Regions from separate parts of the Mesorhizobium koreense genome, predicted to be linked through region 2. Evidence: riboswitches for the same ligand, from Rfam matches in the RefSeq annotation. Region 2 holds a riboswitch; the other holds the start of a gene.
What was found. Region 2 has a riboswitch for cobalamin ahead of RBH77_RS02840 (aromatic ring-hydroxylating oxygenase subunit alpha). Riboswitches for the same ligand answer to the same signal wherever they lie in the genome.
Positions count from the first base shown of each region.

Region 1: linked by a shared signal. The riboswitch ahead of RBH77_RS13040 (TonB-dependent receptor plug domain-containing protein) and the one ahead of RBH77_RS02840 (aromatic ring-hydroxylating oxygenase subunit alpha) in region 2 are both predicted to bind cobalamin.

Region 1 covers NZ_CP134228.1:2,747,113-2,763,227, reverse strand. Annotated here, with positions in the region: gene RBH77_RS13090 (GcvT family protein) at 1-528, opposite strand, end outside; gene RBH77_RS13085 (trimethylamine methyltransferase family protein) at 614-2,092, opposite strand; gene RBH77_RS13080 (transglycosylase SLT domain-containing protein) at 2,402-2,992, shown strand; gene RBH77_RS13075 (MATE family efflux transporter) at 3,022-4,419, opposite strand; gene RBH77_RS13070 (hypothetical protein) at 4,598-5,134, opposite strand; gene RBH77_RS13065 (Dph6-related ATP pyrophosphatase) at 5,135-5,806, opposite strand; gene RBH77_RS24090 (helix-hairpin-helix domain-containing protein) at 5,818-6,075, opposite strand; partial or broken gene RBH77_RS13060 (dipeptide ABC transporter ATP-binding protein) at 6,454-8,643, opposite strand; gene RBH77_RS13055 (ABC transporter permease) at 8,657-9,814, opposite strand; gene RBH77_RS13050 (ABC transporter permease) at 9,826-10,860, opposite strand; gene RBH77_RS13045 (ABC transporter substrate-binding protein) at 10,994-12,655, opposite strand; cobalamin riboswitch at 12,909-13,113, shown strand; gene RBH77_RS13040 (TonB-dependent receptor plug domain-containing protein) at 13,251-15,164, shown strand; gene RBH77_RS13035 (ABC transporter substrate-binding protein) at 15,219-16,046, shown strand; gene RBH77_RS13030 (FecCD family ABC transporter permease) at 16,043-16,115, shown strand, end outside.
Region 2 covers NZ_CP134228.1:609,808-625,922, reverse strand. Annotated here, with positions in the region: gene RBH77_RS02900 (efflux RND transporter periplasmic adaptor subunit) at 1-294, opposite strand, end outside; gene RBH77_RS02895 (alpha/beta hydrolase) at 344-1,150, opposite strand; gene RBH77_RS02890 (LysR family transcriptional regulator) at 1,377-2,297, shown strand; gene RBH77_RS02885 (IclR family transcriptional regulator) at 2,311-3,039, opposite strand; gene RBH77_RS02880 (ABC transporter ATP-binding protein) at 3,087-3,902, opposite strand; gene RBH77_RS02875 (ABC transporter permease) at 3,984-4,820, shown strand; gene RBH77_RS02870 (ABC transporter substrate-binding protein) at 4,871-5,857, shown strand; gene RBH77_RS02865 (SDR family NAD(P)-dependent oxidoreductase) at 5,920-6,654, shown strand; gene RBH77_RS02860 (DUF4286 family protein) at 6,597-7,352, shown strand; gene RBH77_RS02855 (2-keto-4-pentenoate hydratase) at 7,321-8,217, shown strand; gene RBH77_RS02850 (class I SAM-dependent methyltransferase) at 8,232-9,275, opposite strand; gene RBH77_RS02845 (putative bifunctional diguanylate cyclase/phosphodiesterase) at 9,519-11,549, shown strand; cobalamin riboswitch at 11,819-12,024, shown strand; gene RBH77_RS02840 (aromatic ring-hydroxylating oxygenase subunit alpha) at 12,138-13,385, shown strand; gene RBH77_RS02835 (FAD-binding oxidoreductase) at 13,405-14,508, shown strand; gene RBH77_RS02830 (hypothetical protein) at 14,505-14,777, shown strand; gene RBH77_RS02825 (hypothetical protein) at 14,784-14,939, opposite strand; gene metE (5-methyltetrahydropteroyltriglutamate--homocysteine S-methyltransferase) at 14,932-16,115, opposite strand, start outside.

The DNA.
Region 1 (16,115 bases), 2.1 Mb from region 2:
GTCCTCCACCCTGGTGTGACGGTAAATCTCCGCGCCGAGTTTTCGCGCGGCTTTGGCATAGGCATGCGTCACGCCGGACGGGTCGAGATGGCCGTCCTCGGAGTTTCGAACCGCGCCGACGAACTGTTTCGGATCGATAAGCGGCATCAGCTTGGCCGCTTCCAGCGCAGAAATCTCCTCCAGGTCGAGGCCGAGATAACGGCCCTTTGCAACGACGCCGCGCAGCCAGTCCATGCGCGCCTCGGTCGCGGCGAGCAGCACGCCGCCGGTGACGTGGACGCCTGTCGCCTGGCCGGAAAGCGCCTCGATCTCCTTGTAGAGTTCGATCGTGTATTTCTGCAGCTTGGCGACGTTCGGATCGCCATTGATCGTATGCATGCCGCCTGCCGCATGCCAGGTAGAGCCCGATGTTAGTTCGTTGCGCTCCAACAGCACCGCATCCGTCCAGCCGTGGCGGGCGAGATGGAACAGCACCGAGCAGCCAACGACACCGCCACCAATGACTACGACACGCGTATGGGATTTCATGATTGTTCTCTGGTTTCAGGGTGTTGGGAGAGTTTGCGGAATCGGGATGGGAAAAGGCAATGCCCAGCCGGTGAACGGACTGCGTTCACGGCTCCCCTCCGCCGATCGCTTCCTTGCGCTTTGCCACGTAAGCTTCCAGTTCCTCGCGCCGCGCGGGATCCATCGCCGGCTCCTCATATTCCTCCAGCGCCTTCTTCCAGACGGCAGTAGCGCGCTCGGTGGCGTCGAGCCCGCCTGCTTCCTTCCACGCCTCGTAGTTCTGCCAGTTCGACAGGATCGGCTGGTAGAAGGCGGTCTGGTAGCGTTCCAACGTGTGCGGTTCGCCGAAGAAATGCCCGCCGGTCGGCACCCTACCCAGCGCGTCGAGCGCCAGTTCGCCTTCATTCACTTCAATGGGTTTGAGAAACTCCATCATGTGCTGGATCATCTCGACGTCGATGACGAATTTCTCGAAGGAGGCGGTCAGGCCACCCTCCTGCCAGCCGGCGGCGTGATAGATGAGATTGCCATGGCCAAGGATCGCGCCCCATAGTGCCATCATCGTCTCGTACGTACCCTGCGCGTCCGCCGCGTTGGAAGCCGAGCCCGGCGTCGTGCGGTAAGGCAGGCTGTAGCGTCGTGCGAGCTGGCCGGACGCGATATTGGCCTTGGTGTTCTCCGGCGTTCCGAAGGCCGGCGCGCCCGATTTCATGTCGACGTTGGAGGTGAAGGCGCCGTACATGACCGGCGCGCCCGGCCGCACGAGTTGTGTCAGCACCACCCCGAACAGAGCTTCGGCGTTCTGTTGCGCCAGCGCGCCGGCCAATGTTACCGGGCTCATCGCGCCCATCAACGTGAACGGCGTGACGCAGGCCGATTGGCCGTATTCGGCCATCGTCATCAGCCCTTCGGCCATCTGGTCGTCGAAGCGGCGCGGCGAATTGACGGAGATGATGGTGGTGACGCCGGGGTCTTCCGCCATCTGCTCCAGTGTCAGGCCGCGCGAAATCGCCATCATCGAGATGCCGTCGAGCGCCCTGCCCCGGCCGATCGCCGTGCAGTGGAAGCTTTTGTCGGTAAGCGTGAGGTTGGCAAAATAAGTGTCGAGGTGGCGCGAATTGGCCGGCAGTTCGATCGGCGCGCAGACCTGGTTGCCGATCATGGTGATGCAGTTGAAATGCTGCGCCAGTCGGACGAGATCGCGATAATCGCGAAGGTTTCCCGCGCGACGGCCGCGCTCGCGGTCGTGGACGTTGGGTGGTCCGGCCACCAAAGTGAAATTGATGTTGTTGCCGCCGAGCGTCACCCGACGCTCGGGATTGCGCGGGGTCAGCGTATAGAGCGGCCGCGTTGTCTTCAGCGCCTCCGCGACCAGCTCACGGCCGATGCGGACATTCTGCGTCGAATGATCGACAACGGCGCCCGCCTTCTCGAACAGCGTGAGCGCCCGGTTGCTCATCACCTCGATGCCGAAATCCTCCAGAATATGCATCGATGCATCGTGGATCGCTTCCACCTGATCGGCGGCAAGCAGTTCCATCGGCGGATAGGGGCTCACGAGATGGCGCGCCGGTAATTGCGGGATCGGCGCAGCCCCCTTATGAGCGTCCCTGTGGGCTCGGTCGGCGGATCGGCGGCGGCGAGGTTCTGCATTCATGTCCTCGGCATACGCCAAACCGGCCGCACTTCTATCGCGAATCCGTCACTGGCGGGCGGGATTTTAGGACGGGCGTCAGATTGGCAAATCCAACTTCAGGATAACGGCAAGAAGCGTCGGATTATCGACATCCGCCGAACCCGTCGTTGATGCTTCCTTAACCAAGACGGACGTCAGGCCCCTTCGAAAGGCCTGCGGCAAGATTCCGTTTAGGAGTTGCACCTACTTCCTCGACGGATGGTTCGGTCGAGTTTTATTCGAGTTTTAGCGATTGGCCTGCCGCTGGCTCTTGCCGCCTGCGCCTCCGCTCCCGCTCACATCAATAATGTCTGCGCCGTATTCGACCAGCGCGACGGCTGGTTCAACAGTTGGGAGCGCGCGGCGAAGCGTACGGAAGCGAAATACAACATACCCGTTCCAGTCCTGATGGCGACAGTGCGCAAGGAATCCGGCTTCAAGGGCCGCGTGAGGCCGCCGCGCACCTATCTTCTCGGCTTCATCCCGTGGAAACATCAGTCGAGCGCCTATGGCTATTCGCAGGCACTCGATGGAACCTGGGCGCAATATGTAGTCGAGACAGGTAACACCTCCGCCCGCCGCTCGAACTTCGCCGACGCCATCGATTTCGTAGGCTGGTATCACGACAAGAGCGCGAGAACGCTCGGCATCGCGCGCAACGACACCTACAATCTCTATCTGGCCTACTATCTCGGACGGAATGCATATGCGCGCGGCAATCGCGGCAGCGCGGAAGTCCAGCGTTATGCCCGCGCTACCGACGACATGGCCCGCAACTACGACGCGCAGATGCAGGAATGCGGCAGGTAGAAAACCTGACGGTTCGAGACGGTCCGGCGTCAGCTCTGCTCCAGAAGCCCGAGCCGCTCGCGGTAGAGAAAGCGGCGATTCATCAGGATCGCGGCCGCGGCGAGGCCGAGCGCCAGCCCCCACCAGATGCCGACGCCGCCAAAGCCTGCCGGAAAGCCGAGCAGATAGGCCGCCGGCATGCCGATGATCCAATAACTGACCAGGGCGATCATCATCGGCACCCTCGTATCCTTCAACCCGCGCAGCATGCCGCTACCGATTGCCTGCAGCGAATCGACGATCTGGAAGCAGGCGGCGACGAAGAGGAAGGGCCTTGCGGTAGCGAGCACGGAAGCGGCGTTGTCGTTGTGCCGGTCGAGATAAAGCCCGATCAGCCGGTCCGGCATCGTCCAGAAGAGAAACGCGGAGCAGACGGCTATCGCGGTTGCGATCATCATCGCCATGAAGCCCGCGCGGCCTACGCCGGCGCGGTCTCCGCGCCCATGGTGAAGGCCGACCCTGACCGTCGCGGCGCTGGCGAGTCCGAGCGGCAGCATGAAGGCGATCGAGGTGATCTGCAGCGCGATGCCGTGGGCAGCGAGCGTCACCGCGCCAAGCCAGCCCATCATGATCGAAGCGGCGGAGAAAAGCCCGACCTCGGCGATGATCGTTGCCGAGATCGGCCAGCCAAGCCGCAGGATATCACGAAAATCCGGCCAGTCCGGCCGCCAGAAGCGGGCAAAGAGATCGTGCCGGCGAAGCGACGGCGCCATCCCACTATAGGCGATGACGAGAAGCGCCATGATGATCTGCGTGACAAGCGTCGCGACGGCCGAGCCGACGATGCCGAGCGCCGGCATGCCGAAATGGCCGAAGATCAGCACGTAATTGAGCGCGCCGTTGGTGAAGCCCCCGAGGATGATGACTGCAAGCGCTACATAGGCGCGATCCACGACGGCGAGGTAGGAACGGAGCACCGCGAGGATCAGCGCTGGCAGCATCGACCATTGGGCGACACGCACATAGGCGCCGGCGAGCGACGCGACGCGAGGATCCTGGTCCAGAAAGAGAAGGAGCGCCTCGGTGTGCCAGAGAAGAGGCATGGCGATCAGGCTGTAGAGACCGACCACCCAGAGGCTCATGCGTACCGAACGGCGCACGGCCCGCGCGTCTCCTCGCCCTTCCGCCGCCGCCGCAACAGGCATCACCGCGATGGCGAAGCCGCTGCCGAAGATATAGACGATGAAGAATATCTGCGTGCCGAGCACCGCAGCGGCGAGTTCGACGGCTCCCAGCCAGCCCACCATCACCGTATCGGTGACATTGAGTGCCATTTGAGCGAGTTGCGTGCCGATCAGCGGCACGGCAAGCACGACCGTCGCCCGCCCGTGACTGAGCCACGCGCCGTCGTTCCTTTCCGGATATTCTGGCGAAGCTGGCGAGTGCATGACGTCGTCTTTCGATTCGCTCGTTCGCATGTGAGATTGCCTTCGCCGAAGGCCCTACAGCATCGCCGCGTAAAAGCGAAATCCGCCTCACGGCCCTCCAACGACCCTCGGGATGTATTGAAGCCGAGCACCCACGCCAGGCAGCGGGTTACACGATCTGGAGCAGGCTTGACCGGCGCTAAATCCGGTTGCGATCGTCGAGGATCACGCGCGCCGTACCGGCCGAAGTATCGGCCTCTCCGATGAGGTCGCCGCCCACCATGCCGAGATCGCCGGCCGACCAGCGCACCCGCGTGAAGACATACCAACGCCCGCGCGGCAGGTTCTTGAAAATGAAATTGCCATCCGTGTCACAAACCGCGCGCCGCATAACCGCATTCAAACGGGGATCGGTCGCCTCCGGCAGCACCGGATGCGCCTTCATTCGCGCAAGCTCGACCATGCGCTCGAACGAGCGCGTACGCGGGAAAAGCAGGACCGGCTGGCCCGTGCAGGGGATGGTGTCGCCCTGATCGTGCAGGAACGCTTGCCCGGCAAGCGTCGCATCGCCGGGGCGCTCGTATCGGCGAAACTCGGATTGCGAATAGGCGATCTCGAGCGGGGCGTTCGGGTCGAGCGGCGGCTCCGACGACTGGCAAGCGGCAAGGAAGAGTGCCGCGGCGCATGAGACCGGCAGCACGGTCAGGGCAAAATTCCGGAACGGGATCATTGTCATCTATTTCAGGAGGATATCCGCGAAGGCGAAGCCATCCCTCTCCTCGATTTCGCCGATGGATGTAACGATCGGTGCGGCGAAAATCGGGCCGGCCGTGACCACCGTGTGGAATTCGCCGTTTTCCCCGCAAGGATCGACGCCCGCCGGCAGGTCGCGCAGGAAGCCATCATCGAAGCTGCGGCCGGCGAAAGAACGGTCGAGTCTTCTTGTATCGACACAGGCGACCCGCGCTTGAAGCCCGGACGCGATCATGGCTCCGGCGAGATCACGCGTGTCGCGACCCCAGAGGGGAAAGAGCGCTTGCATGCCGGCCGCCGCCATCTGCTTCTCGCGATAGGCGCGGATATCTTCGAGGAAAAGATCGCCATAGATGACGTGCCGGATGCCTTCGGACCTGAGCCTGCCGAAAGCTTCCTCCATCCGCGCTTCGTAAACGGCATTCGGGCAAGGGTTCGGCAGCATGACCTTCACCGCCGGCAGTTCCAACGCCTCGACCTGCCGGTCGAGGAGTTCGTGGCGGACGCCATGCGACTGCACGCGTCCGGTCGCTTCGTTGATGGTGGTCAAAACGCCGACGACATCCGCCAGCCCAAGCCGGCGCATTTCGTACAACGTAAAGGCGGCGTCCTTGCCGGAACTCCACGACAGGAAAGCCTTGGGTCGATCCGGCATGCGATCCCGGACTAACGCGGCTTCTTGCCGAAAACGCGGATGTACTCGGCCTCGCCGCCCTTCGCCAACGCCTTAGCCTGCTTCACCCAATCGTCGCGTTCGATACGGCCGGCGAAGTTGAGATGGTCGTCGACCCATTCTCGCTCGGCCTTCTTCCAGGCGGCGACCTGCGAGAAGCGGTAGATGCCGAGACCGTTCAGGATAGTCTCGAATTTGGGGCCGACACCGGAGATGAGCTTGAGATCGTCCGGCTTTTTCGGTTTCGCCATGCGCGGCGGCTGTTTGCCGACCGAAGCCGCTGAAGCGGCCGGCTTGCCGGAAGCCGGCTTCCGAGATGGAGCGGTTGCTGATCCGGCAAGCGTGCGGCCAGCTATTGGCGCCTTGCGCGATGACGATGCCGAAGTTGCGGCCCGCGCGCGACGGGACGGGGGTTGCCCCCTGTCGAACGCGGTCGGCGTATCGGGATCGACCGCCTGACGGCCGCTGCCGACCCGGCCCGGGCGCAACGGCACAGAAGCGGAAGTCTTGGCTGGCCGCGCCCCGGCGCCTTGTCCGCCGACATCGTCGCGCACCTCCTCGCGGCGAACACGGCGCGCCTCTTCCTTGCCCTCCGCCTCGAACTCGGCCTCGTCGGCGGCCGCACTTCCCCTCTTGCCGCGTGGCCGCCTGGGTGGCGGGCCTGCAAAACCAGGATCGCCCTTGGCGCTGCGACGTTCCTTGCGCCGCGGAGTATCCTGCGGCTCGCCTTCGTGAGCGGCATGGGCCTTGTCGAACTTGATGACCGGTTCCATTCCCGCCAGCACATCGTCGGAGAGCCAACACAACGATTTATGCCCGTCGCCGAGATCCTTGACCGGCGGCACCTCGGTTTCGCAAAGGTTGTCCGGAACCAGGTGCTTATAGCCGCAGCGTGTCTGGAAAGGGCAGCCGGTCGGCGGGTTCATCGCGGAGGGAATGTCGCCTTCCAGCACGACATGCTTCTTCACCACGCTGGTGTCGGCGATCGGGATCGCGGAAAGAAGCGCCTCGGTATAGGGGTGGTAAGGCGGCGAAAATATCTGGTCGGTCGTCCCCTGCTCGACGATGTAGCCGAGATACATCACCACGACGCGGTCGGCGATATAGCGCACGACCGAAAGATCGTGGCTGATGAACAGCATCGTCGTCTTGTTCTCGCGCTGGATGTCCATCAACAGTTCAGTCACCGCCGCCTGCACCGATACGTCGAGCGCTGAGACCGGCTCGTCCGCCACCACCACCTTGGCGGCGCCGGCAAAGGCCCTGGCCACGCCGATGCGCTGCTTCTGACCGCCCGAAAGCTGGCGCGGCTTGCGCACCGCGAAAGCGCGCGGCAGTTTCACCAGATCGAGCAGTTCCAGCATTTTCTGGTGCCGATCGGCCGGGCTATTGCCGACGTGGAATTTCTCCAGCGTGCGCACGATCTGCGAACCGACGCTGTGGCTCGGATTGAGCGTGTCGAACGGGTTCTGGAAGACCATCTGGATCGACGCGACGGTGTTCACGTCACGCGACTCGACAGCCGTCGACTGGATCTGCTTGTTGCCGAGCGTGATCGATCCGCTCGTGGCCGTCTCCAGCCCAAGCAGCATCTTGGCAAGCGTGGACTTGCCGCAGCCGGATTCACCGACGATGGCGACCGTTTCGGATTCGCGCGCCTCGAAGCTGATCGTCTCGTTGGCCTTGACCACGCGCGCCTCGCCGCCGCCGAACACCTCGTTCGCGGCAACCCGGTAATATTTGCGCACATCGTCGATCTTGAGCACGGTATCGCCGGCCTTGATCGGCTCGCTCTTCTTCGTCGCATCCTCCGGCAATGCCGACCAGTCGATCTCGTTGAAGCGCACGCAGCGGCTGAAATGGTTCTCGTGGCCCTTGACCGGGATCATCGGAATCTCGGCGGCGTTGCACACACCCTCCACGAAATGGTGGCAGCGTGGGCCGAAATTGCAGCCTTTCGGCCGCTCGTGCGGCAGCGGCAATTGGCCTGGGATCGCCACCAGCGGCCGCGTGTTCTTGTCGGCCCCCGGTAGCGGGATCGAGCGGAAAAGCCCCTGCGTATAGGGATGCCGCATGCGATCGAACACGTCCTTTACGGTACCCGTCTCTACCGCCTCGCCCGAATACATGACCGTGATGCGGTCGCACGTCTCCAGGATCAGGCCAAGATTATGGGACACGAAGATCATCGACGTGCCGAACTCCTTGCCGAGCCCCTTCACGAGGTCGACGATGCCCGCTTCCACCGTCACGTCGAGCGCGGTGGTCGGCTCGTCGAGCAGTAAAAGCGCCGGTTTCGAGAGCAATGCCATGGCGATCACGATGCGCTGCTGCTGGCCGCCGGAAAGCTGGTGCGGATAGGATTTCATCATCCGCTCCGGGTCGGGCAACCTCACCGCCCGCAACATCTCCAGCGAGCGTCTGTAGGCCTCTTCTTTGGAGGCCTTCTCATGGATGATCGGCACCTCCATCAACTGCTGCCCGACCTTCATCGCCGGGTTCAGGCTCGCCATCGGCTCCTGGTAGATCATGGCGATCTTGTTGCCGCGGATGGCGCGAAGCTCGTCTTCCGACAGTTCGCCCATGTCCCGGCCCTGGAACAGAATGCGTCCGCCGACGATCTTCCCGATATTGGAAAGATCGCGCATGATGCCCAGCGACACGGTCGACTTTCCGCATCCGGATTCGCCGACGATGCCCATCGCCTCGCCCGGCATGACCGTGCAGGAGAAATCCATGACGGCGGGAATCTCCCCCTTCCGCGTAAAGAAGGAGATGGAGAGGTTTTCGATCTCGACGATCGGCTGAACGGCGTTCATGGCATCGGCTCCGTCAGTCTTTCAGTGACTCTTCGCGCAACGCGTCGGCAAGGAGATTGAGGCCGAGCACGAAGGACATCAGCGCGATCGCCGGCGGCAGCGCCGGATGGATGAAGGCGCGCAGCAGTTGGCTGCCATCCTTGATGGTCGTTCCCCAGTCCGGGCTTTCCGGCGGCATGCCGAGGCCGAAGAAGCCGAGCGTACCGAGAAGGATCGTCGTATACCCGATCCTCAGGCACGCATCGACGATCAGGGGTCCGCGTGCGTTGGGCAGCACTTCCCAGACCATGATGTACCACGGGCTCTCGCCGCGCGTCTGCGCGGCTGCCACATAGTCGCGCGTCTTGATGTCCATAACGAGGCCGCGAACAATGCGGAAGACGCCTGGCGAAGAGGCGAACACGACGGCGACGAAGATGTTGAGCGTGCTCGGGGTCACCTGGATCAGCCCGAACGGATCGTTGAAGAAGACAAAGGTCGAATAGAGCCAATAGGTGATGGCGAGCACGACCAGAAGCTGGACTGCCAGAAGCACAGGCCTGCCGATGTAACGCGTGCCGAAGGCCATGCAGGCGAGGATGATCGGGAAGGCGAAGAAGACGCCGGCCGTCGCTCGCGGCAATCCCGTTTCCACGATCTCCGGCGACACCAGCAGGTAGAAGAGCAGGATCACGGGGAAGGCAAGCACGAGGTTGGCCAGGAAGGACAGAAACGAATCCGTCTTCCGGCCGAAATAGCCGGCTGGAAGGCCGAGCGTGATGCCGACGGTGAGCGCCACCAGCGTCGCCAGCGGCGCGATGAGAAGCACGATGCGGCTGCCATCGACGACGCGGCTGAACACGTCGCGCGCGAGCTTGTCGCCGCCGAGCAGGAACGGGTAGCCGCTCTTCGGCTCGATGGCGCCCGGCAGCGCGTTGCGCATGACGGCTATCTGCTCGAGCGGATTGAACGGGGAGACGTAGTGGGAAAATACCGCCGTGAAGAACCAGAAGCTCAGGATGGCGATACCGGCAATGCCGACGCCGCTATCGTAAAGCTGGCCGTAAAGGCCAAGCCGCTTGCGGTAGCGATAGCTCACGCCCATGAGGATCGCCATCGAGACCCATACCGGCCACAGCCGGTAGATAAGGATGTGGATGACGATATCGGTGGGGGAAATGAACTGGAGCATGGCCCTTCCCCCTATTGCACGCGGATGCGCGGATTGAGCAGCGCATAGCCGATGTCGGAAATGAGCTGCGTGATGAGGACGATGAAGACCGACACCAGCGAGCAGCCAAGCAGAAGGTCGATATCGTTGTTGCCGGCCGCCTCGACCAGCGTATAGCCGAAGCCCTGGTAGCGGAACATGATCTCGACCACCACGACGCCGGTCAAAAGCCACGGGAATTGCAGCATGATGACCGTGAACGGCGCGATCAGCGCATTGCGCAGCGCGTGCTTCATCACCACCGCATTGAAGCTCAGCCCCTTGAGGCGAGCCGTGCGGATATATTGCGCCGTCATCACCTCGACCATCGAGGCGCGTGTCATGCGGGCGATGTAGCCCATGCCGTAGATGGCGAGCGTCATCACCGGCAGCGTGAAATTGACGAAAGTAATGCCCTTGAACGTCGCGCTGGCGGCGGAGCCGTTGAACCAGCCGAGCCAGGTGGCGAAGATGACGGTGAAAATGACGCCGGAAACATATTCCGGCGTGGCCGTACTGCCGATGGCCAGGATCGAAAGCGTACGGTCGGTCTTCGACCCTTCCCGCATGCCGGCAAGGACGCCGATGATGAGTGCGCCGGGTATCATCACCATCATCACCCAGAACATCAGGATGCCGGTCGCCTCAAGCGCGGGAAAAAGCTTGTTGCTGACCTTGGTGCGAAATTTCGTGGAGCAGCCGAAATCGCCTTCCAGCACGCCCGAGAGCCTGGGCTCCACCGTCTCGCCGCAATAGGAGAAGCGCGGGATCGGCTTGCCCGCCTCGTCGCGCGCCGGCTGCTTCGGCCACAGGCCGATCCATTCGGCATAGCGCTTCAGGAACGGATCGCGATAGCCGTAGCGGGTGAGCCAGCTTTCGACCTGCTCCTGTGTCGCGCGGCTGTTGGTTTGAGTCAGGGCAAGCTTCTTGAGGTTGGGCTCCAGATTAACGAGATAGAAGACGACGAACGTCAGGCAGATCATGGTAAGCACCATGACCCCCAGACGTCTGGCTATGAAAGATAGCACCTATGCCCCTCCTCAAGGCTTGGGTTTGCTTTATGTCTGCGTTCCCCCTCTCTCAAGGCCGGACGGCACCGGCCTAGAGAACCGTCAAGCGGGGGAGCTTGGCCGCTCCCCCTTGTTTTTTTTGCGTCAGTCGTCAGGCGTCGGGATCGAGCCAGGTCTTCTCGTAGTTGATCTCGAAGGTCGGGTGCATCGGGTTGTTCTTCACCTGCTTCGTCGAGTGGTTCACGATCGTGAGCCAGAAGGGCTGGATGATGACGCCGGAATCCTGGAGGATCTGCTCCACGTCCTTCATCACTTCTTTGCGCTTCTCCGGATCGGCGATCGCCAGCGCCTCGCCGAGCTTCTTGTCGAAGTCCGGATTGGAGTAGGCTGTCTCGTTCCAGGCAGCACCCGTCGTGTAGCCGAGCGAGAGAACCTGGACACCGAGTGGCCGCATGTTCCAGTTGGTGGTCGAATAAGGATATTTCGTCCAGTTGTTCCAGAACGTCGAGCCCGGCAGGATGGTGCGCTTGACCTTGAAGCCGGCGTCGCGCAACTGGCCGGCGACGGCATCGCCGGTGTTCTTGTGCCAGTCCTCGTCGACCGAAATCAGTTCGTGCTCGAAATCCATCTGGCCGGCGTCCGTCATGAGCTTCTTGGCGCCCTCGACGTCCCGCTTCTTCTTCGGCAGCGGGTAGTACTCCGGATGGATCGGCGCGACGTGATGGTTTTCCGCCTCCGTGCCGAGATTGTTATAGCCGAGCTGCAGCACGACCGCGTTGTCGACCGCCATCTGCAGTGCGTTGCGCACCTTCTGGTCGTCATAGGGTTTATGCAGGATGTTGGTGCGCGCCACGATCGTGGTAGCCGTCTTGGCCGCCGACTTCACCAACCCCATGCCGTCGAGAATCTGGATGAAGTCCGCCATCGTCTGATAGTCGGTGTCGATCTCGCCGGCGTCGTAGGCGTTGACGTAGGCGTTGAAGTCGGTGCCGTAGTCGATGAACTGGACGCCGTCGAGGTGAGCCTCGCCACCCCACCATTTGCCCTTTTCGCGGCGCTTCGCCACGACCTTTGAGCCGACATCGTAGGAGACCAGTTCGAAGGCGCCGGTGCCGATCGGGTTCTTGATGATGTCGGAGCCCATCTTCTCGTAGTCGCGGTGCACGACCAGGCCCGGATAGTCGGCGAAATTCGGGATGATGGAGATGTCGGAAGCCGGCAGCTTGAGCTTGACCGTATAGTCGTCGGTTTTGGTGATGGCGCCGTCGCGTGCCTTGCCGGTCTTGGGATCGACCATGCCGCCCATGCGGGCCGCCATGGAATTGCCTTCGGCCTTGTTGTCGGCCCAGCGCAGGAGATTATACATCACGTCGTCGGCGTTGAACTTGTCGCCGTTGTTCCATTCGGCATCCTTGCGCACGTGCAGGATGTATTCGGTGGCGTCGTCGTTCACCTCCCAGCTTTCGAGCAGCATGGGCTGGAACGTGTATTCGGTCGTGTACTTCACCAGCGGCTCGAGGAAGGTGCGCGTCGCGTTGGCGAGTTCCGACCAGTCATAGGTGCGCGGATCCTTCTGCGCCTTGACCGACATGGCGCAGCGGAGGACGCCGCCCTTCTTCGGGGTCTCTTCGGCTGCCTGGGCCGGCGTCGGATCGGCGAGCCCGATCATGCTGTAGGCCATCGCCGTCGAAGCGCCCATGACGCTCGCGATGGCGAGGAATTCGCGGCGATCCACCTCCCCCGCCTTCGTGGCTTTCGCCAACTTCTCGACCACCGCGGGTACGCGGTCGCCGTTACTCTTGTACATCGTCATTGCCATCTCCCATTGTTTGGCTTTCTTCCCCTAGCATTCCGCATCTGGCCCATGATGTCAAAAGCGGTGCCGCAGCGGAAATCACGAATGAATGTGCAACACCGATACCCGACCGGATGCTGCAATTGCGACAAGAGTGACGCAAATCCGCAACTTTGAGGACGATTTCCGCCCCTGCCCGTCGCTTTCAGGCGAACCGCGATCGGCATGGCCGGCCACGAGACCGTTTGACGTGCTCCCCGCCGGTTGCTACTGCTTTTCCCACGCTCGAGGTGCCCCGGACCGGGTTCGGCCGGGGTTAAGAGGGAATACGGAAGGATCGGAGAGGTCCCGGCCGTAGCTGCTCCCGCAACTGTGAGCGCTGAGGCATGCCGACTACGCCACTGGGCGAACGCCCGGGAAGGCCGGCCTGCCGATGAAGCGCGAGCCAGGAAACCTGCCTTGGGCCGTCACCTACCGGATGCGGGGTGCTTCCGGGGCTGTGTTCTCGCAGTGGTGACGTTGTCATCGCTGGCGGGACTTTTGCTAGTACAGGCAGATCGTTCCCACCGGCTGTTTCAGGCCATTGACCGCGCATTCGCGGCAGGGGGAACGCATGCAGATCAACTTTCGCAACACCATTTCCGTTCTAGCCATTCTCGCCGCATCCGGCGCCGCGCCCGCGCTCGCCCAGGACCTCGACATCGGCGAGGTCGTGGTGACGGCCAACAAGACACCGACCGAGAAGTCGAAGGTGGGGTCGACGGTGACGGTCATCACGAAAAAGGATATCGACAAGGAATCGAAGGCGACGCTCAACGATTATCTGACGCTGGTGCCCGGCATGAATGTGTCTTCACCCGGAGGCATGGGCCAGGAATCGAGCCTGTCGCTGCGCGGCGCCGACAAGAAGTACATCAAGACACTATTCAACGGCATCGATATCTCGGACCCGACCTCGACACAGGTGCAGACGCCCTATCAGAATCTGCTGATCGGCGGGATCGGTAGCGTCGAGGTCCTCAAGGGCTCGCAATCGACCCTTTATGGCTCGGACGCCATTGCCGGAGTGATCGGCATTTCCACCCTGACGGGGATCGAGCCGGGCATTCACCAGGAAATATCCGGCGAAGGCGGGTCCTTCGGTACATGGCGCGGTGGCTATTCGCTCAGCGGCGCGGACGATACCGGCAAGGCCGCGCTCGGCATCTACGGGCTCGACACCGCCGGCATATCGGCCGCGCTGGTCAACGGCGCGCCCGCGGTCGACAGCAATCCCTCGCATCTCGAACGGGACGGCTTCCAGGATTTCAACATCAACTTCGCCGGCGAAAAGCAGATCACAGACTATTTCTCGGTCTTCGGCGCGGCGCTCTACATCAATGCCAAGGGCGACTACGACGACAGCGGCAACCCTCCGACCGACAACACCTTCAACAGGTTCGACACGCAGCAGAAGGCCGCCCGTCTCGGCTTCAATCTCGACCTTCTCGACGGAAGGCTGAAGAACACGTTCGCCGTGCAAGCCTCGCAGATCGACAGGGGACTTAACAGCGTCTCGATCTTCGGGCCCTACGATGCTGACTTCCGCGGCGAGCGCACCAAGGCGGAGTATCAGGGCTCCTTCGAGGCCAGCCGCTGGCTGACGCTGCAGTATGGCGCCGATTACGAACGGCAGTCGGCCCACGCCACCGACAATTTCGGCACCGATACCAACGAATCGTTCAACATCGGCGGCCTGTGGGGACAGGCCGTCGTCAGCCCGGTCGAGAACCTGACCCTGACAGCCGGCCTGCGCCACGACGAGCACAGCGAGTTCGGCGGCCATACGACCTACCGGCTGACCGGATCCTATTCGCTTCCCGATTATGGGACCCGGTTCCACTCCTCCTACGGCACGGGTTTCCGCTCACCTAGCCTTTACGAGCTCTACGATCCCTTCGCTGGCAATTCCGCTCTCCGCCCCGAAGAGAGCAAGAGCTTCGATATCGGCGTCGAACAGACCTTCCTTGACGGCAGATTCGTCGGCGACGTCACCTATTTCATGCTCGATACGGACAATCTGATCGATTACGATTATACTACGTCGCGTTACGTCCAGCTCCCCGGCACGACCCATCGCAACGGCGTCGAGGTCTCGCTTTCCTGGGCCGCGACTTCTTGGCTCGATCTCGGCGCTTCCTATACGTATACGCATACGCGCCAGCCGGATGGCGAACGCCGCCCGCGCATCCCGGAACATGATTTCGCCATCGCGGCGACCGTCAGGCCAGCTGAGAAATGGGCGGTCACCGGAGTGGTCCACACAGTGCTGAACACCGTCGACCGTATTTCGCCTTCCTTCGGCACTTTCGTTAACGTGCCGCTTGACGACTACGTTCTGGTCGACGCCAAAGTCTCTTACAAGCCGACTGAGGCGACCGAAATCTATCTGCGCGGCGAAAACCTGCTCGACCAGAAATACGAGGTCGTGAAGGGTTACGGCACGCCCGGCCTCGGCGTCTTCGCCGGGTTCAAGGCAACATTCTAGATGGGCGGGCGAGGCAATAGCATTCGCAGGAGAGCGCTCTTTGCGCTTTCGGCCATGCTCTGTCTTGTCCTCCCCGCCAACGCGGCCGATCTCCCGCGCGTCATGTCGCTCAACGTCTGCACCGACCAGCTTGCCATGACGCTTGCCGCGCCCGGCCAGATCGTGTCGATCTCCGACCTCGCTTCGGATCCCGGCCTTTCCTTCATGCACGCGGAGGCCGCCGCATATCCGAAGAATCGCGGGCTGGCGGAGGAGGTCTTCCTCGCCCGCCCCGACGTCGTGGTGACCGGCACCTATACGCTGCACAACACGACCGACCTGCTGAAGCATCTCGGCTTCCATGTCGAGGAATTCGCCTACGCGCAGACACTCGACACCATCCCCGGTGAGATCCGTCGCATGGGCAAGATCCTGCATCGCGAGGCAAAGGCCGAAGCGGTGGCTACGAATTTCGAGACCGGCCTGAATGCGATAAAGGCCTCCGTCTGCGGCCCGGCGCCGACCGCCATCGCCTACGGCCAGAACGGTATTTCGCAGGGTGCCGGCACGCTCGCCGATTCCGCCATGCGCGCAGCCGGCCTGAGGAACCTCGCCGCCGAACTCGGCTATGCCGGCATGACCCCCTTCCCGCTCGAACTGCTGATCGAGCACAAGCCGGACATCGTCATCCTGCCGGAGCAGCTTTCGGAGGCGCCGTCGCTCGCCGACCTCACTTTGAAAGATCCGGCATTGCGCGCGCTGAAGGGAACGCGCTTCGGCCATTTCGTGCCGGAAGGCGCGTGGTCCTGCGGCGGCCCTTTCGTGCTGGAGGCGGTGAAAGCGCTGGCCAAAGTGCGCCAGCAGGTCTCGCCGTGCTCGTCATCGGGGACACCGACACAATGAGCCCGCTCCGCCTCAATCTGGCGCTGGCCGTGCTGATGGCGATCCTGTTCGTGCTGTCGCTCCTGATCG
Region 2 (16,115 bases):
TTTCTTGACGAGCGCGCCCTCGCGGAAGTTGACCGACTGGATCGCTCCGGCCACGCGTGACCGCAGATCGACCCGGTCGACCGCTTCAAGCCGCCCGGAAAACTCCTGCCATGTGGTGACGTCCTGCAACTTCACCGTCGCTACCGATACCGAAACAGCGGCGGGCTCAGTGGCGGCGCTTGCACCGGCCTTGGCACCGTTGGATTCGTCGATGAGCGCGGTCGCGGCCAGGAGAGACAAAACCGCACCAAGTCCGGCGCCGGCAAGCAGTCGGCGGGAACCGAAAATCGTCATAGCAATCTCCTTTACGGCCTCCGGGCCGAAAAATGGGGGAGCGGCTCTCTCATGAGAGCAGCGCTCCGGTCTGTTGGAAGAACGCGGCGAAATCGCCACGGATTTTTTCCTCCCAATCCTGCCTGCCCCCTGCCTCGTCCGCATAGGCGGCCGGCCAGCCTGTCGGGCCGGTCAGAACATGTTCGCGCACGAGCACACCCGCCTCCCGCAGGCGCCGCGCGTAATTCAGGCTTTCGTCACGCATCGGGTCGTCTTCGGCCGTGATGACCAATGCCGGGGCGATCCCGGCAAGCCTCGTCGACAAGGCCGGCGCCGCGTAGGGATGGCAGGCCTTGGCGGCGAAGCCGAGATAGCGGTTCCAGCCATCGGCCCACTTGCATCGCCCCGCGCTCGGCTCCGTGGCGCGGAAGGACCGCGTCGCCATGCAAGGATCAAGCATCGGCGACAGCAGGATCTGCCCGCGAAGCGCGCTCATTTGCTGGTCGCGCGCCATCAAGGCGACGCCTGCCGCAAGATTGCCGCCCGCCTCCTCGCCTGCGACGAAAAGAAAGGATTTACGGTTGGCCAACTTGGCGCAGCGCCGCTTCAACGCCTCCAACACGTCGAAAACGAATTTGAGTGCGGCCGGAAACGGGTTGGCGTTGGCCAGCGCATACTCGACGGAAACCACGATGGCGCCGGCATCGGCCAATTGCCCGGCGACCCGCGCGCCGCTTGCAAGCGAGCCGCCTAGAAAGAGGCCGCCATGCAGATGCAGCACCAGCGGTGGCGTCTCCGGCAACCGGTCGCCGACATAGACCCTCACGGGAACGGGTCCCGCTTCGTCGCAATCGAGGATCTCTTCTTTGAAGGTCATGACGCTGTTCCACTCTTGCCTGCGAAGACCCGGCGCCGGTCCATCGGCGGCGGTAATATCGCATGTGCTCCTGCCAACTCACTGTCAGGATGGTTCGCCCAGCCCTCGGTGCGTGTCGGTTCAGCCCGCAACAAGTGGGATTGTTTTTGTGTTGGAAAAAGAAGCGAAGATCGGATTACACTGTTTCTGTCTGTGAATAATCGGCATGTAGTCGTGGAGGTTTCCAGTGGATCAGCTCGCGGCGATGCGCGCCTTCGTCAGGGTGGTGGAAGCCGGCACCTTCACGCGGGCATCGGATTCCCTTTCGATGCCGAAGGCGACCGTCACCAAGCTCATTCAGGGGCTGGAGGCGCATTTGCGCACCAAGCTCCTCAACCGCACGACCAGGCGCGTCCTCGTCACAACGGACGGTGCTCTCTACTACGAGCGTTCGAAGCGGCTCATTGCCGACATCGACGAACTGGACGGCAGCATGGCGTCTTTGCAGGCGCTCCCCAAGGGAAAATTGCGCGTCGAGATGTCAAGCGCGCTGGCGAGCATGATTCTCGTTCCGGCGCTGTGCCGGTTCCATAAGATCTATCCCGACATCCAGATCGATCTCGGTGTTTCGGACCGGGAGATCGACATCCTTGCGGAGAATGTCGACTGCGCCATACGTGTCGGACAGCTTTCCGACCAGTCCCTTATCGCACGCCGGATCGCCGAGATAAGTTTCGTGACCTGCGCGGCGCCGCTCTACCTGGAGAAATTCGGGGAGCCCCGGCATCCGCGCGATCTTGAAGACGGGCATCGGGTCGTCAGCTATTTTCGTCCGCCGAACGCCCGGCAGGTGCCTTTCGTCTTCACCCGCGACGGCGAACAGGCCGAAGTGACGGGCCGTTGCCTGGTATCGGTCGACGAGGGGATAACCTACGTGTCGGCGGCGCGAGCCGGCCTTGGGATCGTCCAGGCGCCGACCTTCATGGTCCGGGAAGCGATCGGCAAGAGCGAGCTTCGCCCTGTTCTATCCGACTGGCATCGCGAGCCGCTGCCGGTCTACGTCGTCTACCCGCCGAACCGGCATCTCGGCAACAAGCTGCGCGTCTTCGTTGATTGGGCCGCCAATCTCTTTGCCGGTTCCGGTATTGACCGAGGCCTGGACGCCTGACCGACTGGCCGCGTTAGACAGCGTCCCATGCAATGGACATATTGTCGGCCGCGGCGCGTAGCAGCGGAAGAACTTCTGCTATTCTCTCCTCGGAGAACCGGGTTAGAGGCGCGGCGACACTCATCGTACCGACAATCGCGCCACGAACACGGATCGGGACCGCCATCGCTCCGACGCCGGCCTCGGCCTCTTCGTGCGCAAGGCCATAGCCCCGCCGTGAGGTCATATCCAATTCCTTTGCAAGAGCCTCGATCGTGCCGATGGCCTTGGCAGTCCCAATTTCCTCGTGTCCCAGGCCAGCCTCGATCGCGATCCGGAGTGCTTGTTCGCGCGGCATGCCAGCCAGCCAGGCCTTGCCGTTTGCCGTCGCGAACGGAATGATCTTTTCATTCATGTCGGGTTCGTAGACAAGGCCCGAGCGGCGACCGCGCGAGGAACCGATCCAGACCAGCGTCCCGTTCTGAACCGTCGTCAGGCGCACAAGCTCCTTGGTGCGCTGAGCCAGATCGTCGAGGATCGGTTGCCTGAGGTCGACGGTTTCCAGGCGCCTGAGCTGGCGCTGGCCAATGAGGGCCATGCGAAGGGTGAGGTCATAGCATTCGCTCTCGCTGTTCTGGCGAGCCCAGCCATTGTCGATCAGCGTGCCCAGGATGCGATGTGCGGCACTCTTGGGAATATCCAGCTGATGCGCCATGTCGGATAATCGCAGAGGCTGGTCCGCCATCGCCATGACCTCGACCATCGCGAGAGCCCGGTCGACCGCCCCACTTGATTTCCTATTGGCTTCGGTCATGTGTGATCCCTGTTTCTCCCATGCAGCACGCCACGGGAGAGGAATATGTCTGTGACCTCCCCCGCCTTTTCCAGAAACTCGGCTTCGCGTTTCGCCGCCAGCCCGCGGGGACGGGGCAGCTTTATCTCCAGCACACGGTCGATACGCCCCGGTCTGGGTGTCATGACGATCACGCGGTCGGCAAGCAATATTGCCTCGTCGATCGAATGGGTGATGAACAAAACGGTCATCCGGTTCTTGAGCCAGAGATCCTCAAGATCGATCCGCATCTGCTCCCTCGTCAGCGCATCGAGCGCTCCGAAGGGTTCATCCATCAGGAGCAAACGCGGCTTGAGAAGCAGCGCCCTGGCGATTGACACGCGCTGGCGCATACCGCCCGAAAGTTCATGTGGGTATCGATCCGCGAACTCAGCCAGGCCCACGGATTCCAGGAGTTCAAGTGCGTTCGGACGCAACTGCTCCCTGCTCGCCGATGTCATCTCCGCTGGAAACAGGACATTGTCGATGACCGTCCTCCACGGCAGAAGAACGTGGTTCTGGAAGACAATGCTCATGCCCCGTGGCGGCTGCGTGCCTGTGTCGCCGAAAACCGAAATCGTCCCCGTAGTAGCCGCGGAAAGCCTCGATATCATGCGCAGGAGCGTGGATTTCCCGCAGCCGGACGGGCCTACCACAGCGACGAATTCGCCTTCCCCTATGGCAAGGTCCACGCGTTCCAGGGCCTGGATCGCAGCTCCGGCCTTGCCAAATGATTTGCTTACATTGTCGAGAACGACCCCTCGCAGATCATTCCGCTGCACCGGCATTGTCATCCTTTTCTCCTCCGCCGGCGAAAGACTTTACCCTGCGCCCGCACTTTTGATCGGCTACCACTTGACGGAACGATAGTCCATATGGAACATCGTTCCAATATTGGCTACGGCCTCGTGACGAAAGCTATGGGAATGGCGATCCGGCGGCAGACCTCCACCATCATCAGCCTTGTCGGCGCCGCCGTGGCGTGGGAACTGGCAGTCCGGCTTTTCGCGGTTCCGGAATATATCTTGCCGGCACCAAGCCGGGTCTTTTCCGATCTCGTGAAGAACCTCCACGTCGTTCTTCCGGCGGCCTATTTTACGCTGGAGCCGATGATCCTGGGCTTCCTCATGGCTGTTGTCCTTGGCGTCGCGGTGTCGCTTGTCGTCGTCTATTCGCACGTGTTCGAAGCGGTCCTCTATCCGCTCCTGGTGGTGCTGCAGATCATCCCGAAGATCGCGATAGCGCCGCTGTTCATCATATGGGTGGGTTTTGGGCTTCCCTCGAAGATCCTGCTCGTGTTCCTGCTTTCTTTCTTTCCGGTCGTCGTCAATTCGATCGTCGCGTTCAAATCGGTGGAGGCGGAACTCTATGATCTCGCGAGGAGCTATCGCGCGAACCGGCTGAAGATATTCTGGAAGGTCGAGTTGCCGGGGGCGCTGCCGTCACTTTTCGCCGGCTTCAAGGTCGCCGCCGCGCTTTCGGCGACCGCGGCGGTCGTTGCCGAATTCGTCGCTTCGGACAACGGGCTCGGCTACCTGCTCCTTGGCTATAACGGCAATATGAATACGAGCATGTCGTTTGCCGTGATCGTCGTCCTCAGCGTGCTCGGCCTTCTTCTTTATGGCGTGGTCGAACTGATCGAGCGCTGGGCAATCCCATGGCACGTTTCGCAACGGCGCGACGACTTCACCGTCGGCCAGAGCCCTGCCTGACCGCGCCTGTCGACCCACATGCAACTGACTTAACCGGGAGGATCCTAGACATGAGACTGATTGGAAAGACTATTGCCGCCGGGGCGCTTGCGCTGGCGTTTGGTGTCGCTTCCGCGGCACCGACATTGGCGGCAGACAAGGTGAGCCTTCGCCTCAACTGGCTGCTCAGCGGTGTCCACTCGATTTTCTACCTCGGTGTGGAGAAAGGTTTCTACAAGGATGCCGGCATCGATTTGACCATCGGCGAGGGTCAGGGATCGGCGCGCACGGTCCAGGTGATTGCGACTGGAGGCGATACGTTCGGTCTTGTGGACGGCGGCAGCGTGATCGCGGGAGCAAGCCGTGGCGCGCCGGTGAAATCGGTGCTCGGGATCATGAACACCTCTCCTTACGGCATGTCGTTCCGTGCCGATTCCGGCGTGAAAACGATCAAGGACGTCGAAGGAAAAACAATTGCCGCCACCGCCGGGGAAGCTTCCCTGCCGCTGCTGCCGGCGATCTGGAAGCAGAACGATGTCGATGCGAGCAAGGTAAAGATCCTGAATGTCGACGGTCCAGGCAAGATCGTCGCGATCCTTCAGAAGCAGGCGGACGGTATTCTTGCGGGCCTCGAGGGCCAGGTTGTCATCCTCAACCAGAAAGGTCTCGACCAGAAGGTCTTCTCTTTCGCCGAACTCGGCGTCAACACGCAGGGCCTCACCATCATCGCGAACGACGAGGAGACCAAGTCCAATCCGGATCTCGTAAAGCGCTTCGTTGCGGCGACCCTCAAATCGATGGAGGCCGCGAAGGCTGACCCGGACGCCGCGGTGGCGGCCGCCGCAAAGGCCAAGCCCCAGGCCGACCCCGAACTGCTGAAGGCGCAGTTGAAGGTCTCGCTGACATTGATACCGTCCCCGTCGAAGCCGGACGCGCCGCTCGGCCAGATGGAACTGGCGGATTGGCAGCGGACGCTCGACCTGATGAAGCAGTATCAGGATATCGAGACGGACAAGGCCGCGGACAGTTTCTTCACCAACGAGTTCATCGGCAAATAGCCGGCGTTGTCGCGGGCGTCATGGTGCGCCCGCGACGTATCCTTGCAGGCAGGTGCGCGGTGATGGATGCGGCAACATACGATCTGTCCGGAAGGATCGCCGTGGTGACGGGAGCCAATGGCGGATTCGGTACGGCAATTTGCCGGCGGCTCGAAGCGTGTGGCGCAACGATTGTCCGCTGGGACCTGAGGCAGGATGATCGCGGTGACGGTGTCGAAGTCGACGTAACCGACCAGATGAGCGTCGAGCGGGCCGCTGCCGTTCTTCGAGAGCAGCATGGCCGGCTCGACATCCTCGTCAACAATGCCGGCATCGTCGGCGACGTCCACCCGACTTGGGAAATTCCGGTCGAGGAGTTCCGGCGCATCCTGGATGTGAATCTCTTCGGTTCTTTCCTCGTCTGTCGCTCGCTCGTTCCGTTGATGATCGAAAGCGCGGCTCGGAGCGGGTTTGGGCGCATTGTCAACATGGCCTCCATCCAGGCGAAGGAGGGCATGCACATGGCGGCTGCCTACAGTGCCGCCAAGGCGGGCCTCGTTGCGTTGACCAAGAGCCTTGGCAAGGAACTGGCGCCCAGCGGAATTCTCGTCAACGCGATCACCCCGTCGGCTTCCCTGACGGCGATGAGCCGGGACGCACCGAAGGAACGGCTTGACGACATCCTGTCGCGTATCCCGATGGGACGCTTTCTTGAACCGGACGAAGTGGCGGCGATGGTTGCGTGGCTCTCATCCGAAGAATGCAGTTTCAGCACCGGCGCCGTTTTCGACCTTTCAGGCGGCCGGGCCACCTATTGAAGCGAGGTAGAATGGCGCTCCTTGGAAAAGCAGTCGTTGCCATCTGGAACGACATCACGCCCGAAGGGCGGTCGAACTTCATCGAGTGGCACAACCGGCAGCATATTCCAGAGCGGGTCGGCATACCGGGGTTCCATCGCGGCCGACGCTACATAGCCGAACATGGCGCTCCCGAATATTTCACGCTCTACGAAGCGGTGGATGAAACGGTTCTTTCCGGCCCTGGGTATCTGCAGAGGCTCAACAATCCGACCGACTGGACGCGGGAAGCGACCAGCGCCTTCCGCAACACCGAACGGGGCGTGTGCGGCATCGTTCATTCCATCGGCTCAGGCGACGGCGGTTACATGCTGACTGCTCGTTTTGATGCCGAAGCAGGAGAAAGAACAACGCTTCAGAAGCATCTGGTGGAGCGGCTCGGCGCCATCGAACGTCTTCCGTGGATCAGCGGGGCGCATCTGTGCATTGCGGATACCGCCGCAAGCGGTATCGAGACGGCAGAACGAAAAGGCCGTCAGGTGAGCGTGCCAAACTGGATCGTGATGATCGAAGGCTCGTCGGCGTCCATGGTCGAAACCGCTGCGTCCGAGCTTATCGAAGGGGATCTTGTCGCCAACGGGATGAAGGGGGCGTCTCAGCGCGGGCTGTATCGGCTGGAATATTCCCTTGCCGAGTTTGAAGGTCCCGGCATTGGGTGAATCCTACCCCTCTTCAATCCGGGACCAACTCGGCAGTCTGCTTGCCGGGCTCGCCCAATCAGGCGATCTCATTGGCCTCCCCGAGATCGAAGCACGTGGGCTTCTGCCGGAGAGCGTCGAGGACGTGATGCGTGTGCAGGCTGCTTCCGTGGAAGGGCATCCTGTTGCGGGATGGAAAGTCGCTATCGGTCCCGGCGGGCTTCCGGTCGCGGCGCCGCTGCTGAATCTAGTGAAAGCCGATAGTAGCAGGCATGCAACCTGCAACTGTCCGAACCTGACGGCAGTCGAGGTCGAGATTGCCTTTTGCCTCAAATCCGATCTTGCACCGGACAGAGTCTACGGGCGAGAGGACGTGCTCGCGCACATCGGTTCTGTTCACTTGGGCATCGAACTGATTGCACCGCGGCTCCACGAAGGAGACAAGGCGCCTTTCCTTCTTTTCCTGGCCGATCGACTCGGCAATGGTGGTTATGTGGTTGGACCCGAACTGGATCCTGCCGTGCTTGACATGCTGGCGTCAGCCGCCTCACGGCCATTAATGAAAATCCAGATCAACGGCACCGAGAAACAAGCCGTTTGTCCCGCCCATGCAAATGGTGACCCGCTGGCGCCCTTGGTCGCCTACGCCAACGCACAGAACGATCGTCTGGACGGGCTCCGGGGAGGACAATTCGTCACGACGGGAAGTCTATGCGGAGTCCTGCCGGTTCGGGGGGATTGTCGTCTTCAGATCGACTGGCTGGGCACCCTGTCGATCGATTGCCAGGATATCCAGCGTCCAAATCCGGCTGCTTCGGGTAGCCAAAGAGCAAGTCCGGGCTGCAGCCAGACGAGAAACATGCCGAAGATCAGCAGCAGGACGTAGGGTGCCGCACCTCCTCACGCTTCGCGCTTGCGCACCGTGCCGTAGACTATGTTCCGGTTCGATCCGTAATAGACTTCTGCCTCCACCACATTCCTATCGACCGCGGCGTTGATGATGTCCCACATGTCGTCGGCGGAGCGGAGAAGGAGCGGCCAGTCCATGAATGTCTCCATGTAACCGTCCGTGGTGATCTCGTCGCTGAAATTGGCGAACAGAAACCTGCCGCCGGGTTTGACCAGTTCCATTGACCTTTGCAGCAGGCGAACGCCGACAGCGCGCGGAAGATAGTCATACAGACCAGAGGCGTAGACGAGATCGAACGTACCGAGGCTGTACGCGCGCCTAAGAATACCGCGAACGGAACCGTCCCTCGCCTCGACCACGTTCCCGGCCCGATCACGGTTCACCACGGCCACGCTGACGGGATCCTGATCCAGGCCGACCCAGCGTTTCAATTTTCCCCGGGCAAGAGCCTCGGAAAGCTCTGTTTCGCGCAAATGGCCGCACGCAATCGCCAGAATCTCGGCCTGGTCGATGCGGTTGGCGGTCTCGTCGACGCTCTTCGCCAATATATCCCGTCGTTCGCGCCCGGCCACCGAACTCGGAGCATCGCTGGTATAGGCATAAATCTCCTGTCCAAGCGCGGATGACGACGCCACGATCCCGGCCGCGCTTGGGTGCTTGTAATAGATGTCCAACAAGCTCGCATCGCCCGAATAGCCACGCGGCTTCTCAAAGGACCAGCGCGTGAATGGATCCTGCAAAAGATATTTTGCGACACGATGCTCTTGGGCGAGCGGAATGAGCTGTCGCCAAACGCCAGGACTCGCTTCACGGCGAAGCTCGTGAAGCCTGCCCGCAAGACGATCGACGATGGGAGCAGCAGGCTGCTGGCCGGCGAAGCCCTGATAGGCAAGATCGAGGATAAGCGCCAGTTGGGCGGTCCGCTCGCGCAATTCGCCGGGATCTGGGGCGAGTCCGGATACTGGATCGTGCTTCCGGATCAGGTCGGACGTTATAAGACTGGATTTGTCTAATCTCAGTTTTGCCTTCGCCATCGAATGTCCCCGTAGCCGAATGAACAAGCATAGGCACGCGACCTCATAGGTGCGACGCTTTTTCGTAAAATTTTACATAATGCGCGAAATTGGGGCGAGGCTTGCCGCGTGTTGTCGAGAACGGGGTTAACGGTCGGTTAGCGACATTCGGGTTTTCTTGTGCGGGGCGATCCATTCGATCGCGATGCATAACCAGTTCTTTGTTACTTCGACCGTAAGGGGTAGCCGCCGAGGAACGCTTCAATGCATCTGTCGAAGGACATCGCTCGAAAAGTCTTCAAGGCTACCGCGCGTTCGCGCTGGAAGCCTGCCGATCCAACGCTTTGGGCATTGCTCATGCGGAAATATGCGGATCGGAACCGGACGATTCTCCGCTGGGGGATGGCCGCGGCCGTCCTCAGCTATATCGGCTATGGCCTCTTCGACTGGTTGTTGTTTCCGGATATCGCCGGGCGCCTCATCCTCACTCGCCTGACGCTTGGCCTGGGGTTCCTTACCCTTATCGAGGTGTGCGCTCGCCGGGGGGCAGAACTCGCTACCCTGCATCTCATCGCCGCGTCGGCGATCGTGGCCGGCGCCGTCGGATGGCTCGCTTTTGCTATCGGCACGAGCCATCAATCGGAGCTGTCCTATTTCATGGTGTTCGGGACGGTCTTTATCCTCGGGGCGAATCTCTTCTTCAATTTTCGCCTTTGGCTTTCAATCGCCTCCTCGGTCGTGGTGACCGTAGCCTTCATCGCGGCTGCGCTGTTCTCGCTTAATGCCGACATTGTGGGCCGGGCGATAGTGTCCGTCTACTTTGCGAATTGCTTTATCTTGTCGCTCTACCTTTCATGGCGGCTCAGTCTGGAGCGATATCAGGAATTCTTGCATACTCTTCGCGCTCAGGTTCAGGAGCGGGCTGCTCTGGAAAAGGGCGAAAAGCTGGGCGAAATCGCTAATACGGATCCGTTGACCGGGTTAAGGAACCGGCGGGCGATCGCGCGCGAATTCTCGGAATTGAGCAAGCAGTGGGCTGCGGGTGGTCGCGACATCGGCGACGACGCAATCGGCGTGTTGCTCATAGACGTCGACCATTTCAAGGCGTTCAACGACCGGCTCGGACATCAGGCCGGCGACGATTGCCTAATGATGCTCGCGGATGCCTTTGCCGAGACGGCATCCAGGCACAAAGCTATTGCCGGTCGCTACGGCGGCGAAGAATTCGTCGTTTTATGCCGGATCGAAGGGGAATCGAAACTCCGCGTGGTCGCGGAAGAATTTTGTCGCGCCGTCGAAAACCTGCGGATCTCCCATCCCAATCGCAGCGACGGCCATGACATTGTCACGATTAGCGTCGGCGCCACGCTGACACGCGCAGACAAAAGCATGGAGCTTCGTGTGCTTTTGCAAGAGGCGGACCGAGCTCTCTACGCCTCGAAGTTCGCAGGCCGTGCGACGTTGTCGATCTACGACCCGGCGGCCACCGACCAGGAAAGATCCGACGAAAATCTATCCCGCCTGCTGAAGGTCGCCGTCGACCGGGGGCTCGTTTCGGTGGCCTATCAGCCGATCTACGATATCGTATCCGAGCAAGTGCTTGGCCATGAAGCCCTCATGCGTCTGCGCGACCAGGACGGCAGCGACATCAGTCCGGAGGTTTTCATACCCGCCGCGGAGCAGAACGGCTCGATCGTCGAACTGGGCACATGGCTGATCGACCAGGCATGCAAGGACATGGTCGAGCACGAGTTGGGCTCGCTCGTGACGGCGAACGTGTCGGTCGTTCAGCTCAGGACGCCCGGTTTTCCCCTGCAGATCACCGATATTCTTGGCCGACATGGACTCTCGCCGCAGAAACTCGCGCTCGAAGTGACAGAGGGCAGCGACATTTTCCTCGAGGCGCGGGCCGCAAGGAATATCGAGCACCTGAGAAGTCTGGGTGTCCAAATCTGGCTGGACGATTTTGGAACGGGATTTGCAGGCCTCGCCTGGCTGCGCCGTTTCAAGTTCGACGTTGTCAAGATCGATCGCAGCTTCCTGCACGACTCCGACACGCCGCGAGGAGCCGGCTTGCTGCAAGACATGGTAAGACTTCTTCGCAATCTCGGCTACGCCGTGCTCATCGAGGGTGTGGAGACTGAACAGCAAATGATGGTCCTGAAGCAGATGGACATTCATTGGATTCAGGGTTTCCTCAAAGGACGCCCTGTCCCGATCGAGGAGGTTGGCCAAATGATGGAAGGGCCATTCGCCAGCAGGTCGGTGCCGAAAGCGCGAGCAGGGGTAAATTAGTCTCCGACCCCTTCCGCCAGGACGGTCGATATAGCGTATTGGCTTCTTGCCCGAGGGTCGAGCGAGACTGCGCCTGGTCGATCCGTTTCCGAGCGATAGAAAGCAGCCTCGATTCCAATGGCCGGGAATTAACTTGCACTCCGGGAAACGAGGAGGACGAAACAAGATCATGGCGATCTCGGTGCTCTCGCCCGTGACTGAGAATATGATTGTCGCCTTCGCACCCGGCGCGTGTCGCTTTCACGACCTTGCACCAGGCCGTTCCATGATGTGATGGATTTGTTCGAGGTGCTCTCCGGCTTGTGGCCGGAGGGAGAATTGGGAAGCCGGTTGATGCCGGCGCTGCCCCCGCAACGGTAGCGGAGCGAAAAACCCCGACGAATGCCACTGGATCCGAATGATCCGGGAAGGCGTCGGGAAGGCCTGACAAGGCCAGCTCCGGAGTCCGGAAACCAGCCTGGAACATGTTGAAACCGACTGATCGCGGTGGGCGGTCAAGAGGCGGAGCGTTCCGGGCGGTCGTGCCCGTGGCCATCCACCCCTCCATCACCACCAAGTTCAGTCCTTGTGCCAATTGCGAGGACGGACATGGACGCGCGCAACGAAATGCCGAGGCTGCTTGGCAGCCGCCGGCAAGGGTTTTCCCTTCAACAACCCTTCTACATCGACCCGGAATTCTTTCGGCTGGACATGGAACTGATCTGGTATCGCGACTGGCTGTTCGTCGGCCATGATTGCGAGATCGCCAGGCCGGGCAGCTACTTCACCTTACAGGTAGGCGACTATCCGATTGTCGTGGTGCGCGGGCGCGACGGCGCCATCCGCGCCCTGCACAACACCTGTCGCCATCGCGGCAGCCGGGTATGCACGGCGGAGCGTGGGAGTTCAGCACGGCTGGTCTGCCCCTATCATCAGTGGACCTACGACCTCGACGGATCGCTGATTTTCGCGCGCCAGATGGCGGACGGCTTCTGCAAGGCGGATTTCGGCATGAAGCCGATCGCCTGCGAGAGCGTCGCCGGCTACATCTTCATCTGTCTTGCGGACGAGCCTGCCGATTTCGCGCCGTTCCGCACGCTGATGGAGCCCTATTTCGCGCCGCATGACCTTGCCGAGGCCAAGGTCGCGCACGAGACGACGATCATCGAGAAGGGCAACTGGAAGCTGGTCTGGGAAAACAACCGCGAGTGCTATCACTGCGCCGCGAACCACCCGGAACTCTGCAAGACTTTCCCGGAAGCGCCGACCATCACCGGCGTGCCGAGCGTCGACAGCGATCCGGAAATGCTGGAGCACTGGGCGCACTGCGAGAGGGCAGGCCTGCCGTCACGCTTCCGCATCGACGAGGCCGGCCAGTATCGGGCCGTGCGTGCGCCGCTTCTAAGGAACGCGGTCTCCTACACGATGAGCGGCAAGCCGGCCGTGCATAGGAACCTGTCCGATGCCGTTTCGGCCGACCGCATCGGCACGCTCATGCTCTACCACTATCCGACGACGTGGAACCACGTCCTGGTCGATCATGCGACCACCTTTCGTGTCCTGCCGATCAGCGCCACGGAAACGGCGGTGACGACCAAATGGCTGGTCCACAAGGATGCGGTCGAGGGTGTCGATTACACCGTCGACGAACTCACCCATGTCTGGGCGATGACCAATGACGAGGACCGGCGCATCGTGGAGGAGAACGCCTTCGGCATCAAGTCGCCGGCCTATGAGCCGGGACCCTATTCGGAACTGCATGAGGGCGGCGTGATCCAGTTCGTCGACTGGTATGCGGGCTTCATGGAGCGGCGGCTGGCCGAGGGCGCGGAGCCGGCACTTCGTTCCGTCGCTTGAGGAGGCGGACATGAACGCCATGACAGAGCTTTCCCTTTATCGCCATCTAGACGAGATGACGCCGTGGGACGATCGGCTTCAGGTGCTGGAGGTGATCGGCATCGCCGACGAGGCGCCGGAAGTGAAGACTTTCGCCTTCCGTTCGGATGCGCAAACCTGGTTCCGCTACAAGCCCGGCCAGTTCGTGACGCTGGAACTGCCTCTTGGAGAAGAGCCGCTGATGCGCAGCTACACGCTGTCGTCCTCTCCGTCGCGACCCTTCTCGGTCGCCGTGACGGTGAAGGCGCAGCCGGACAGTGTCGGCACGCGCTGGATGTTCGAGAACCTGAGGGTCGGCGATCATGTCAAGGCCTATGGTCCGGCCGGCGACTTCTCGCATCATGATCATCCGGCGGCGAAATATCTCTTTCTCTCGGCCGGCTCCGGCATCACACCGATGATGTCGATGCTGCGATGGTTCTCCGACTGTGCGCCGTGGACGGACGTCGCCTTCGTCAATTGCACAAGACGGCCGCAAGATGTGATCTTCCGCAGGGAACTCGAACTGCTCGGCAACCGCATGCCGGGCCTGTCACTCGACTTCCTGGTCGAGGAGCGTTCGGGAAACGAAAAGTCCTTCGGTCACCGCGGCCGCATCGACGACAGACTGCTGCCGCTGCTGGTCGCCGATTTTCCGGACCGGGAGATCTTCTGTTGCGGGCCGGAGCCCTTCATGCGTTCCGTGCGCGACATGCTGGAAACCGCGGGCTTCGATATGGCCCATTATCATGAGGAGAGTTTCGGCAGGCCAGCGGCGATGGCGGTATCGCCGCCGTTTTCGGACGAACCGTCGGCCGATGCGCAGGAAGCTCCGACCCGGGAGGCAGTGGCAATCCGTTTCGCCGCCTCCGACGTCGAGGCGCAGTGCCTTCCCGGGCAGACCGTGCTTCAGGCCGCACGCGGCGCCGGCGTGCGCATTTCCGCCGCCTGCGAGTTCGGCCTGTGCGGCACCTGCAAGACGAGGAAGCTCTCCGGCGAGGTCGAGATGAGCCACAATGGCGGCATTCTCGATGAGGAGATCGCCGAGGGCTATATTCTCTGCTGCTGTTCCAGGCCTCTTACGCCGATCGAGATCGAAGCATGAGGCGCCGTCGCGAAGAACTCGTTACGCGCGGCCACTGGATCGACCGGGCAACCATGGCCCGGATATCGCCGCTGCCGCCGCCCGAGGAGGTGTTCGCCGACTGGCTGCTGTCATTGCCGCCTGACGTGGACATCGAAGCTGCGGCCAGGCAGCAAATCGAACTGATCGATCGGCGCGTGAATTTCCATCCGGACGTTCACTGCCTGCGTATGCTGCTTGTGGCTGTCGCGGGCGAAGGTGCCTGGCAACGATCTTCGAGGAATCTCTGAGGAGCGTCATGTACTGAGGCTGGCTTGCAGGCGCCTCTGGTCGCCCTCGCGGATCAGATTGCCTTCCCCGGTCGAGGTGAAGCGCTTGCGGGCCGCCTTGACGGCGGCCGGGCGAAGAAGCGAGCCGACATTATCGGCCCGGAAGGGAGGTGCTTCAGGCATGGATCTTCCGTTCTCCCCGCTGTGCATCGGTCGGCGATTTGGCTTGTGTTCTCAATTGTCTTGCTGCTTCCACCATATTGAGAAGTGCCGGGCGCACTTCTTCCCATTTGCGCGTCTTCAACCCGCAGTCAGGGTTGACCCAGAGCTGTCTGTCGGAAAGCCGATGGCGGGCAAGGATCAGCAGGTCGAGCATTTCCTCGACCGGCGGAACGCGGGGCGAGTGGATATCATAGACGCCCGGGCCGATCTCGTTCGGATAGCGATAGTTCCGGAACGCATCGAGTAGTTCCATGCGCGACCGCGATGTCTCGATGGAGATGACGTCGGCATCCATGGCCGCGATCGCATCGATAATATCGTTGAACTCGGAGTAGCACATATGGGTGTGGATCTGCGTTGCGTCGTCCACACCTGTGGACGCCAGGCGAAAGCATCCGACCGCCCATTCGAGATAGGATGCCCAATCGGACTTGCGCAGGGGCAACCCCTCACGCAAGGCGGCCTCATCGATCTGGATGATGCGGGCACCCGCCTTTTCAAGATCGGAAACCTCGTCGCGGATGGCCAGAGCGATCTGTTCGCATACGGCGCTACGGGCGATGTCGTCACGGACGAAAGACCAATTCAGGATCGTCACTGGACCGGTCAGCATTCCCTTCACCGGTTTCGCCGTCAGCGACTGGGCATGCCGCCACCAACGCACCGTCATGGGATTCGGGCGCGAGACGTCACCGAAGATGATCGGCGGACGCACATAACGGGAGCCGTAGCTCTGCACCCAGGCGTGCCTGGTGAAGGCGAAGCCGGACAGTTGCTCGCCGAAATATTGCACCATGTCGTTGCGCTCGAATTCGCCATGGACGAGTACGTCCAGGCCGAGGCCCTCCTGCCAGCGGATCGCCGCGGCTGTCTCTTTCTTCAGGAAGGATTCGTAGTCGACGAAACTCAGTTCGCCCCTGGCATGCGCTGCACGCGCCTTGCGAACCCCCGGTGTCTGCGGAAAGGAACCGATCGTGGTGGTGGGGAAGTGGGGAAGGCCCAGTCGCTTGTCCTGCTTTCCGGCACGTTCAACGAATGCGCTTTGCCTGCGCCTCATGTCCCCCGTGATTGCCGCGATACGGCCCTCGACCAGCGGATCATGCACCTTGAGAGATGCCGCCCTTGCGGCGGCGGCCC